3 regions of the Thermoanaerobacterium sp. CMT5567-10 genome follow, and region 1 is predicted to be linked to each of the others. Evidence: riboswitches for the same ligand, from Rfam matches in the RefSeq annotation. Region 1 holds a riboswitch; each other region holds the start of a gene.
What was found. Region 1 has a riboswitch for S-adenosylmethionine ahead of Q2T46_RS03800 (methylenetetrahydrofolate reductase). Riboswitches for the same ligand answer to the same signal wherever they lie in the genome.
Positions count from the first base shown of each region.

Region 2: it holds a riboswitch for S-adenosylmethionine, as region 1 does, so the genes downstream of both, Q2T46_RS12170 (methionine ABC transporter ATP-binding protein) here and Q2T46_RS03800 (methylenetetrahydrofolate reductase) in region 1, are expected to answer to the same signal.
Region 3: it holds a riboswitch for S-adenosylmethionine, as region 1 does, so the genes downstream of both, metK (methionine adenosyltransferase) here and Q2T46_RS03800 (methylenetetrahydrofolate reductase) in region 1, are expected to answer to the same signal.

Region 1 is NZ_CP130558.2:720,307-724,526, forward strand. It holds gene Q2T46_RS03795 (homocysteine S-methyltransferase family protein) at 1-1,273, opposite strand, end outside; gene Q2T46_RS03800 (methylenetetrahydrofolate reductase) at 1,296-2,195, opposite strand; SAM riboswitch class I at 2,254-2,348, opposite strand; gene Q2T46_RS03805 (DUF362 domain-containing protein) at 2,504-3,433, shown strand; gene Q2T46_RS03810 (SoxR reducing system RseC family protein) at 3,620-4,033, opposite strand; gene Q2T46_RS03815 (RnfABCDGE type electron transport complex subunit B) at 4,069-4,220, opposite strand, start outside.
Region 2 is NZ_CP130558.2:2,399,017-2,403,236, forward strand. It holds gene Q2T46_RS12160 (MetQ/NlpA family ABC transporter substrate-binding protein) at 1-689, opposite strand, end outside; gene Q2T46_RS12165 (methionine ABC transporter permease) at 703-1,383, opposite strand; gene Q2T46_RS12170 (methionine ABC transporter ATP-binding protein) at 1,370-2,392, opposite strand; SAM riboswitch class I at 2,473-2,575, opposite strand; gene Q2T46_RS12175 (BglG family transcription antiterminator) at 2,791-4,220, shown strand, end outside.
Region 3 is NZ_CP130558.2:2,296,687-2,300,906, reverse strand. It holds gene Q2T46_RS11625 (hypothetical protein) at 1-236, opposite strand, end outside; gene Q2T46_RS11620 (HD-GYP domain-containing protein) at 481-1,086, shown strand; gene metK (methionine adenosyltransferase) at 1,199-2,386, opposite strand; SAM riboswitch class I at 2,459-2,561, opposite strand; gene Q2T46_RS11610 (IS1634 family transposase) at 2,815-4,220, shown strand, end outside.

The sequences.
Region 1 (4,220 bases):
TTGGCAATACTTCTTTTAAGCTTTTTTCTTTTGCGCTTACAGAATTTATAATTGGTTTTCCTCTTACTATCCTTACTGCTTTTTCTATTGCTTTGACATTGCTACTGTCTATCTGCAGTGGCAGATTGACAATATTTTGAATCTGTGAGACCACATAAGGCATCAGCTTCTCTTCATCTATCCCTGGTACACCAATATTTATATCAAGTACATTGGCGCCTAAATTTTCCTGTGAGCTTGCTTCATCAAAAAGAATGTTTAAATTCCCATCTTTAATAGCAGCGCTTAATTTCTTTTTACCTGTTGGATTTATCCTTTCTCCAATTACACATATTGGATTATTACCACCTATAAAAACAGTTTTTGTATTTGATGAAACTGCAGTGTATTCTTTCATTGCAGACTTTTTCTCTGCACCATGTACTTCAGCTTTCAAAAGCTTAATAAATTCCGGAGTGGTCCCGCAGCAGCCACCTACAATAGATGCACCACACTCTAAAAGTTTTTTTGACTGATGTGCAAACTGCTCCGGCGATACATTGTAGAACGTCTTACCATCCTTTAAATGCGGCATACCGGCATTGGGCTGCGCCAAAATAGGTATTCGCGCAACTTCCGACATCTTCTTCACTATATCAGCCATCATATCAGGCCCTGTAGAACAATTGACACCAATAGCGTCAAGTCCCAATCCTTGAAGACTCACAACGGTTGTAACAGGATCTGTACCCATCAGTGTCCTACCATCTTCTTGAAACGTCATAGTGCATATTACTTTTAAATTTGTATTCTCTTTAACTGCGAGAATAGCTGCCTTTGCTTCTAAAATGTCTGACATTGTCTCTATTAGCGCCACATCTGCCCCTGCCTTTTCCCCTTCTACAGCCACTTCAGAAAAGGCATTATACGCTTCATCAAATGTAAGCTTGCCAAAAGGCTCCATCAGTTCCCCTATAGGTCCCATCGAAAGGGCAACCGTTTTATTGCCAGCTGCTTTTCTTGCTATATGTACCGCACTTTTGACTATTTCAAGTAATTTATCTGATAGATTGTATGATTTTAATTTTATTCTATTGGCGCCAAATGTATTTGTTTCGATGACATCAGCACCGGCATCAATGTACGATTTATGAATTTCATATACGATATCTGGGTGTGTAATGTTATAGTACTCTGGACACTCTCCTGTTTTAAGCCCTTTCATTTGAAGCATAGTGCCCATTGCTCCATCAAACACAATCACACCATTCTTTAAATTCTTAAAAATATCCAATTGATACATCTCCTTACAGTGATTACAAAACTTCTTTAATATCTGTCTTAATATTTTTTACACTGTTGACAATATCGACGACCATGTCAGTCCGCCCAAGTGGCATAATATGAACACCATTTACCAGATTTTTTATCTTATTTATAAGCTCTACTGTAATTTTAAGTCCTTCGCCTTTTCCGTTGTTTTTTAATCTTTCGAGGATGTAGTCAGGTATTTCAATGCCTGGTACCTTTGCATTTAAATTGACAGCCATTTTATAACTTTTAAGCGGTAAAACACCTACTAAAACAGGTATGCCAAACTTGCTTATTGCATCAAGGAATCTATATAAAATTTTTTCATCATAAACAGGTTGCGTCTGTATAAACGATGCCCCATTTTCTATTTTTATCTTTAATTTTTCTATTGATTCTTTGCTTAAATCATTTGGATTTGCTGTAGTACCTATACAAAAGCTTGTGGATGACTCCAGTTTGTTTCCACTGTAGTCAAAACCGTTGTTTAGCGACTTTGCAATCTTAATTAACCCTATAGAATCCACATCGTATACACCAGTTGCTTCAGGTACGTCTCCACGTTTAGGGTCATCTCCTGTCAATGCAAGAATATTTCTTACTCCAAGAGCATATGCCCCTAAAAGTTCTGCTTGAAGACCTATAAGATTCCTATCCCTACAAGTAAGATGGAATATAGTTTCTATATTTAGATGATTTTGTAGAAGATGTGCAAGCGCAATCGGACTCATCCTCATGTTTGCCATAGGACAGTCTGTTATATTTAAAGCATCCACTATCCCATATAATTTTCTTGCTTCTTCAATAGAATTTGAAATATCAGCTCCTTTTGGCGTTGACATCTCAACAGTAACAACAAATTCACGGTTATTGAGCTTTTGACATAAATTTTTTGAATTTAACAATATAACCCCTCCTGATAAAAATAAAAAAATCTCTTCGCCAAAAGAAGAGATAAATGTGCTCCCATCTTTCAGCGATATGCTGCTGGAATTGGCACCGTGATATCCGGTTGCCGAGCTTCATAGGGCCAGTCCCTCCGCTACTCTTGATAAGAGTTTATTATATTAATTTGTTAAATTATATAATACAATCCAGATGGTTAAATGTCAATGAAATATTTGTTGAATCATTAAAATTCCTTAGAACCGTTTATGTAATAATTAGCTTTTATTTTTTTTTAAATGTGAAAAGATATATATGAGGTGATTTTATGAGATACAGAAAAATAGTCGAACCTGTAGTTTCCATCACATCAGGACCTGATGAAATAGAAAACCTAAACAACGCATTAAATTTACTTCCACTTCAAAATTTAATAGATGCAGGCAATACAGTTGTGATTACACCTAATTTTGTCAAAAGCAAACCGCCACAAAGCGGTACAATAGTCGGTCCAAATACATTAAGGGCATTAATCAGGTATATAAAATCAAAAAATCCCGGAAGAATAGTAATCGCTGCCGGTTCTGGCGGTGATCCTACGCCAAAAGTCATGTCAGATAATGGCATTGATAAAGTCATATCAGAAGAAGGCGTAGAGTTCGTGGATTTAAATTATGGACCTTATGTAGAGCTTTTGCTGGACGATTGCCTTGTTAAATCTACAAAAGTAAATGAGCTTTATGAAAAGATGGATGTTTTGATTTCATTCACTCAAATGAAAATACACGAGGAAGCGACTGTATCCCTTGGAATAAAAAACATAGCCTTAAGCTGGCCTCCTGCAGAAATACACGGATTTCCCAAAAAAAACCTAGGGATACATGATGATCTACACAACTTCATAAGAGCAATGGCAGAAAAAATCTCTATAGATCTTACGATTTTAAGTGGACAAGAAGCGATGATAGGCACAGGCCCATCTGAAGGAAAGCCTATCAATGCAAACATGATAATAGCAGGAACTGATCCTGTAGCAACTGATACGGTAGGTGCCAGAATGTTTGGATTCATGCCTCAAGGGGTAAATTATCTATTTCAATGTGCCAAAAGAGGTGTAGGAACAGGCGAATTAAAAAATGTCACAATTAAAGGAATACCATTGCAACAGGCTGAATTAAATTTTTCAACTTTAGCATACGGTTACGGCATTGCACTGGATTCTAACGGAATCAAACAAATGGTGCCTGGCAAATCATAAAAATGTTAAGTTGCACAAATAAAAGGTTTTAATTATTAAATATATTATGAGATTCCACTGCAAAAGTCTTCTTTATCTATTATTAGATAAAACATTTTTAATATTTCATAATATAATAATTTAGGCAAATTTTGGAATTGCATAAAACTAGATAATAATTAGTTTTGCAGTGGAATCATACGCATTTTATATTTTTTTAATGACAGGTTTGTATTCTTTATTTATTACCTTTTTACTATAGTATTTAATGCCTATAAATGATATAGCCGTAAATAATAGTCCCGATATAGCTTCTATCATTTGGGAAAATTTATCTATTCCAAATATATTTGCTATGGCATAACCAACAAACACACCTACAAAGAAAAATAAAAGCGGTATGCCATACATTATCATAGTAGCCTTTAACATTGAAGTTTCTTTAATTTCTAATAAAACATTATCACCAACTTTTAATTCATCAATTGCATCAACTTCAACCATCATTCTGTTATTGCTTCCCATATCACATGCATGGCATTTCCCGCACATATCATTTCTTAATAGCTCAACTTTTGCTTTTCCATCTTTTATATTGGCAACGCATCCTTTTTCAACCATCATAACACCTCATTTAAAGAAATTCTTATTCAATATTATACATTTGTCTTATTTGCAATTAAACTAGACTTAAATGGATATATAGAGTCGGTAGGACATTTTTCAACACAAGCCATGCATGATGTACATTTTTCATAATCTATTTTCGCCAGATCGTTTATAACATGTATAGCATCATAATTACATG
Region 2 (4,220 bases), 1.3 Mb from region 1:
TTGTCTTCCATGAAAATTGCATCTTTTAATGGATTTAAATTTGCCTCTAATGCAAAGTTTGTATTTATTATTGCTAAATCTACGTCTTGAAGTGTCCTTGGCAGTTGAGGTGCTTCAAGCTCTACAATTTTTAAATGTTTAGGATTATCGACAATATCTCTGGGAGTTTGTGTTAGTCCATTTGAATCCTTCAATTTTATTAAACCCTCTTTTTGTAACAGCAACAATGCTCTTCCTTCATTTGTAGCATCATTTGGGATTGCCACTGTTGCGCCGTCTTTTATTTCATCTTTCGATTTTATCTTTTTTGAATAAGCTCCCATTGGTTCTACGTGTACTTTGACTAAAGGAACTAACTTTACATTTTTTTTCTTCTCGAAATCCTCTAAATACGGGACGTGTTGGAAGAAATTGGCGTCGATTTGTTTATCGGCCAATGCCGTATTAGGAGTTACATAGTCAGTAAATTCTTTTATTTCGAGATCTACTCCTTCTTTTGCTAAAATTGGCTTTACTACATTAAGTATTTCTGCGTGAGGATTTGGGGTTGCCCCTACAACTATTTTTGTCATTTTGTCTGAATTATTACCTGCATTTGAGCTGGTCTCATTATTATTTGATTTAGTGCAGCCTACAATGGCGAATGATAATGTCAATATTAATGTAATCAATAATATTATTTTTTTCATCTATACCATCCTTTCATCTTTTATCAACCTTTTTTGCCAGGTAGTTTCCTAATCTTTGTACGATTTCTACAAAGACGATTAAAACGATTATTGTTGCAATAAGTACATCTGTTTCATATCTTTGATATCCATACCTTATAGCTAGATCTCCAAGTCCACCTCCTCCGATAGCACCTGCCATAGCAGAATATCCCAAAATATTTATGATTGTAAGAGTTACACCCAATATCAGTGATGGTAGTGACTCTGGTATCATGACTTTAAATATTATCTGAGGTATTGTTGCACCAACAGATATTGATGCTTCTATGACACCCCAATCAACTTCTTTTAGAGATGACTCAATTACTCTTGCTACAAAAGGGGCAGCCGCAACTGACAGAGGTACTATTGCTGCTGTTGGTCCAATTGTAGTACCTACTATAAGCCTTGAAAGTGGGAAAATCGCAATTATAAGAATTATAAATGGTACTGATCTCATAATGTTAATGATGGTACCCAATATGTGGTTTAGTTTGATGTTTTCAGATAAATGGCCTTTATCTGTTATTACAAGTATTATTCCTAGCGGTAGACCTATTATTACAGAAAAAAGGGTAGAGAAAAATACCATATACAGTGATTCCCACAAAGGCTGCTCCATAAGCTGCCATAAGTTTATTAAGTATTGTATTGTGTTACTAAATGATACCATTTTTAAGCACCTCTATTCTAAGGCTGTTTTTTTCTAAAAATTTTATTGCATCTTTTATAGAACTTGGATCTCCATTAATCTTTATAAGGAGATTTCCTATTTGAGAGTTCTGGACTCTTTCTATATTTCCAGAAATTATATTTACATCAACATTAAACTTTTTTATCATATGTGATATTACAGGCTCGTTGCTACTGCTACCAAAGAATGACAGACGCAATATTTCTTCATTTGGATTCTTGTCGTCTATGAGGATGTCAGGAGGAAGCTCTGCTATCATATCTTTTAAAAATCTTTTCGACGTTTCTGTAGAAGGATTGGAAAAAATGTCTATTACATTTCCTTCTTCGATGATAACGCCATTTTCTAAAACAGCGACTCTATCACATAAGTTTCTTATGACTGACATTTCATGTGTTATGACGACTATTGTTATACCGTATTGTTTGTTTATGTTTCTAAGTAAGTTTAATATTGATTCTGTCGTAGTCGGGTCCAATGCAGATGTCGCTTCATCTGATAAGATTATATCGGGGTTGTTGGCAAGCGCCCTTGCTATGCCGACTCTTTGTTTTTGACCACCAGATAGTTGTGAAGGATATGCGTATTTCTTGTCTTTAAGATCCACAACTTCAAGCAGTTCATTTACACGCTTTTTTATAACAGAATCTTTAGCTTTTGAGATTCTTAAAGGAAAAGCTATGTTTTCATACACTGTAGAGTTCATTAAAAGATTGAAATGCTGAAATATCATGCCAATCTTTTTTCTCATTTCACGAAGTTCTTTTGGGCTTAACTTTGTCATTTCAGTACCATTTATGGAAATGCTTCCGGTTGTAGGCTTTTCAAGCATGTTTATGCACCTAATCAACGATGATTTGCCTGCACCGCTTAAGCCCATTATGCCGTATATTTCTCCATCATTTATTGTTAAATTGATGTCTTTGAGTGCAACTACATCTTTTCCATTTGTGTTGTAGACTTTACTTAGATTTTTAATTGATATCAAAATATTTCACCCTCTTTATGAAAAGTTGGAACGTCAAAAATGCAATAAAAAAAACCTCCCAATGAAAGAGGTTAGTTCCTCTCTCATCTCTCAGCATTAAAGCCGCAGGAATTGGCACCATTGCACTTTCGTGCCGGTTGCCGGGTTTCATCGGGCCAGTCCCTCCACCTCTCTGGATAAGAGAATAATTTCATTTTAAATTGTTAAAATGATTATATAGGATTAAAAATGAAAAGTCAAGCAAAATTTTCATGTCCGGAGATATTAAATTTATGTCATTCTAATATTGACACAGTGCTTACAAGTTTATGTTGAATTATGAGAATAATTGCTTATAATATAAATGTAAGATAAGTTAACTTATTAATAATTTGTCATAGACGAAAGGACAAAATCTTATGAAAGAACTAAGTGGGCGCCAACTAGAGATTTTAAAAAAAGTTATGTCAAAAGAGATGTACAGCTTAGACGATATCGTCGCTAATTATAAATTAAGCAAAAGAACAATTTATAGAGAGATAAATGCCATAAATGAATACATCAAAGATTATAACTTAAAGTTAAAAAACAATGAAGGTGTTTTGACAGTAGATGGTAGCGACAGCGATATAGAGAAATTTAATTTTGATGTTATAGGTTATCGTCCTAGTGTAGATGCTGAGAAAAGGCGAAAATTAATTCTATCAGAGCTACTACAAATGAAAGAGCCTGTTAAGCTGGAGTATTTTGCAAGAGAGTACAATGTCACAACTGCTACAATTAGCTATGACATAAAAGAAATAGATAAATGGCTAAGTAGGCAAAATGTCACAATTGTGACTAAGCCAGGTGTGGGCATATATGTAAAAGGCGATGAAAGAAATATAAGGAAGGCTATAATAAATTTTCTCTATGACAATGTTGAGACGAAGGACTTAATGGAATTTTTAAATAGAGGGTACAATAATATAAACAGATTAAGTGAGGACATCAATGACAGGCTATTGCGACTTATCGATTATGACACAGTTTTGAAGATAGAGAAAGCTATACAAAGATTAGAGAAATCACTGGACTACGAGCTGGCTGAAAGCTCTTATATGGGGCTTACAGTTCACTTGGCATTGGCGTTAAAGAGAATAAAAGAAGGCGAAAAGATCAAAATAGGTAATGAAAGCCTTTTTGAACTTAAAAAATCAGATGAGTACAGATTTGCAGAAATGCTTGCAAAATATTTGGAAGAAGAATTTGATGTCTTTATTCCTGAAGATGAAATCGGTTATATAACAATTCATCTTCAAGGTGCCAGATATAGAGCAAACACTGAAGATGTAAATGACGAATTTGTAAATGAAGTTTTATACGAGATGATAGATGTTGCTGAAAGAGTATTTGGCACAAGTTTTAGAGATGATTCAATGCTTTTAAGTGGTTTAAAGACTCATTTAAGACCTACGATTTTTAGACTAAGGATGGGCCTTGCAATAAGGAATCCCCTTATAAGCGATATAAAAGATAGGTATAGTGCACTGTTTGAAAGGTGCATATCAATTGCAAATGTATTGAAGAATAAGCTTGATGTTGATGTTCCAGATGATGAGATTGGCTATATTGCGATGCATTTTGGAGCAGCTATAGCAAGGAAAAATGACAAAACGAAAAGGCATAATATTCTAGTGGTATGTGCAAGTGGAATAGGAACATCCAGAATGCTTCTATCAAAGCTTCAGATGTTTCCGCAGTTAAACATTGTAGATACTGTTTCAAGCCTTAGAGTAAAAGATTTTAAAGATAGAGATGATATTGACTTAATTGTATCTACTATACCTCTTGACATAAAGGACAAAAA
Region 3 (4,220 bases), 1.4 Mb from region 1:
CGAGCTAATGGAATTGGAAATGAATTTCTTATGCCAAGGCTTTTCGCATACTTTTCTCTTATAGCACTTAAGTCTACAGCATATCTTTTTAGCGTCTTATTTAAGCAACTTTTTACACTGCACTTTATATACGATACATTACCATCCAAGTCTATAAGTTCTGTTCCATTTCCGTATTCATCTATATAATAAGGTAAAATAGCAAGGTACACATCTGGCATCTCAACATTTCTCATCTCCATTACTCCTTTGTGCGAACTTATGTTTGTATTTATTATATAAGATAATTTTTCCAAAGTCAATAAATAATTATCAAGAATTAATCATAATTTTCTGATTTTTTTTTTTTTTTTTTTTTTTTTTTTTTTTTTTTTTTTTTTTTTTTTTTTTTTTTTGAATTTTATTACAACATATACATTTATTGACTGTTATCAAAATTTATAATATAATAGAAAATGTCGAAAAAAGGAGAAAAAGAATATGAATTATGATGAAGATAAACTTATATCGCATCTTTTGATGTCACTAAAAAACTATAATTATGAGACATACAAACACAGTCTAAGAGTTGCAAAATTATCTTTTAAGATTGCTAATATAATTAGATTGGAGCCAAAGGAACAGATATCAATATATAAAGGTGCACTTCTGCATGATATAGGCAAATTGATGATACCAATTAGCATTTTAGCAAAGCCAGACAAACTTACAGATGCAGAATACGATCTTATCAAATTGCATTCCAGTTACGGTGCAAATATGCTGGAAGTGCTGCCTCCACTTATGTATTTAATACCTGCTGTTTTATACCATCACGAAAGATTGGATGGCTCGGGGTACCCTTACGGTCTTAAGTTTATCCCATTAAGTGCTCAAATAGTAGCTATTTGTGACTCTTTTGATGCTATGACAAATAAAAGACTATACGCTTATAAAAAGGTAAAAAGCTTTAAGGAAGCAATTCAAGATTTAAGAGAATGCGGTACAAAATACAATCAGATGTTAGTTTCAGCGCTGGAAAATGTATTAAAAAACAGCAAATCATCTCTTGATAAAAATAATCATAATAAGGGAATTGCCATCTAATAGATTTTTTAAAATTATGTGTTATAATATTATTAGCGTAGCGTACACATTATTAATGCGGCTATAGATATATAAAAGTGCCGCAAGCCCGGAATTTTTCCGGGCTTAAAATTTATTTATTGAAAGCAAGTTTCTTTAGTATTTCTACTCTATCAGTTCTCTCCCATGTAAGGTCAAGGTCTGTTCTCCCAAAATGTCCGTATGCAGCAACTTGCCTATAAATAGGCCTTCTTAAATCAAGATCTCTTATGATTGCAGCAGGTCTTAAATCAAATACTTTCTTTACAATATCTGATATTTCGTCATCAGGAATCTTACCAGTGCCAAAAGTATCAATATTTACTTCTAATGGTGTAGCAACACCTATCGCATACGCCAGTTGAACCTCGCACTTGTCAGCAAGGCCAGCAGCAACAATATTTTTCGCAACATACCTTGCAGCGTATGCAGCAGATCTATCAACTTTTGACGGATCTTTGCCAGAAAAAGCTCCACCGCCATGCCTAGCATATCCGCCGTAAGTATCAACTATTATCTTTCTACCTGTAAGCCCACTGTCGCCTTGTGGCCCACCGACAACAAACCTTCCTGTCGGATTTACGTATATCTTCGTATCCTCATCAATTAGCTCTGGCGGAACAATTGGCTTTATGACATATTCTTTTACATCATTTTCTATCTTGTCATGGTCAACATCAGGTGAATGCTGTGTTGATACGACTATCGAGTCTACTCTCTTCGGAACATCGTCAATGTACTCTATTGTTACCTGTGTCTTTCCATCAGGCCTTAGATAATCTAATGTACCATTTTTTCTGACCTCTGCCAGTCTACGAGCAAGTCTATGAGCGAGCGATATAGGAAGTGGCATAAGCTCAGGAGTCTCTGTACATGCATATCCAAACATCATGCCTTGGTCCCCAGCACCTTGTTCTTCTAGGTCATCATGTGAAATACCTTTTTTTACTTCCAATGCTTTGTCAACTCCAAGCGCTATATCAGGAGACTGTTCATCAATAGATGTAAGAACAGAGCATGTACTTGCATCAAAACCATATTTTGCGCGAGTGTACCCTATCTCCTCTATGACTTTTCTTGCGACTTTAGGTATGTCCACATAACACTTGGTAGAAATTTCACCCATAACTAAAACCATTCCTGTTGTTACAGCCGTCTCACATGCTATCCTTGCATATGGATCATTTTTAAGTATTTCATCAACTATTGCATCAGATATTTGGTCACAAATTTTATCTGGATGTCCTTCAGTTACAGATTCTGAAGTAAAATATTTTTTCATTTATATCCTCCTTTTTATCTCATAAAAGACCTTAAACAAAATAAAACCTCTCCAAAAGAAGAGGCACAATCACCCTCATCTTTCAGAAGTTACCTTCTGCGAGAATTAGCACCTTGTCATAAAGACAGGTTGCCGGGCTTCATAGGGCTCCTCCCTCCACCTCTCTTGATAAGAGTTTTCGTTATTTAACTTAAAATATAATAACACAGTATATTTAAGAAGTCAACTTAAAAAATTTTAGTCTGCACGTAAAAAGTGCTTGAGTACCCTAGTTTTGCAGCAAAATTTTATGTAGCGTAACCCGGAACCAGCAATTTTACTAACGATTCCGGGTAAAATTTTTTTAAATTTTTGTCATATTTTGGTTGCGGATTATTATGGATTGTGGTATAATATAGTTATATTGAATTTTATTGGGGGAGTTTAATGTGTATTTAAAGAAAAGCAAACGTAGTTCCGGAAGAATATACTTATCTATTGCAGATGGATATCGCGATAAAGAAAGAGGGCATACAAGGACTGTTACTATTAAATCCCTTGGATACCTCGATGAACTTCAAAAACAATACGATGATCCTATCGCTTTTTTTGAACAAAAGGTTAAAGAATTGAATGAACAAAAAGCCATGAAAAAGGCTCCAATTGCTCTTAATTTTTCTCCTAATGAAAGACTTTTGGTTAATACGGATAACCGTAAAAACTTTGGCTATGCTGCATTTAGTAAGATTTATCATGAGCTTGAATTGGATAAATTTTTGAAAAACAGGCAGCGTCATTCAAAAGAAGAGTATGATGCTAATGCTATTATGAAACTTCTCGTATTTTCACGCTTATTGTATCCTGCTTCAAAGAAAAAGACTTATGAGAATAGAGATATATTCTTTGAGAGGTCTGATTTTTCTTTGGATGATATCTACAGATGTTTATCTTTTTTCAATAAGCATAGTGATGCTTTGCAACTTTGGGTTCATGAGCATATTAAGTCTTTATATGAACGAAATACTAATCTAGTTTATTACGATGTTACCAATTATTATTTTGAAATTGATGAACAAGATGAATTGCGTAAAAAAGGCGTTTCTAAAGAACATAGACCAGATCCAATTGTGCAGATGGGATTATTTATGGACACCAATGGTATACCTATTACATATAAACTTTTTCCTGGTAATGCTCTAGATAAAACTACACTTATGCCTATGTTAAGGAAAATACAACATGATTATTCTTTGGGAAGAATTATTGTAGTTGCTGATAAAGGCATCATTACTGGCGATAACATTTGGTATACTTTATCTGCTGGTAATGGTTATGTATTTAGCTATTCTGTTCGTTGTGCGGATAAGGAATTTAAGAAATATGTCCTTGACGAAAATGGATATACATACAGAGGAGATAGCTTCAAGATAAAATCCAGACTTTATCCAAGAGAAATATTAGTAACCACCACTAAAGGCAAAAAAATGAAAAAGGTAGTTGATGAAAAACAGGTTATTTTCTATAGTGAAGAGTATGCCTTAAAAGCAAAATATGAACGAGCTGCTACAATAGAGAAAGCAAAAGACCTAATTAAAAATCCAGCAAAATACAATAAAGCTACATCTTACGGTGCTTCCAAATATGTAAAGAATCTCATTTTTGATGAAGAAACTGGCGAAATATTAGAAAGTGCTCATCAACACTTAGCATTTGATGAGGAAAAACTAAAAGAAGAAGAAAGATTTGATGGATACTATGCAATAGTTACTAGCGAATACAAAGAATCTGATGATAAAATTATTGAAATGTACCGTGGCCTTTGGAAAATAGAAGAATCTTTTAAAATAACTAAAAG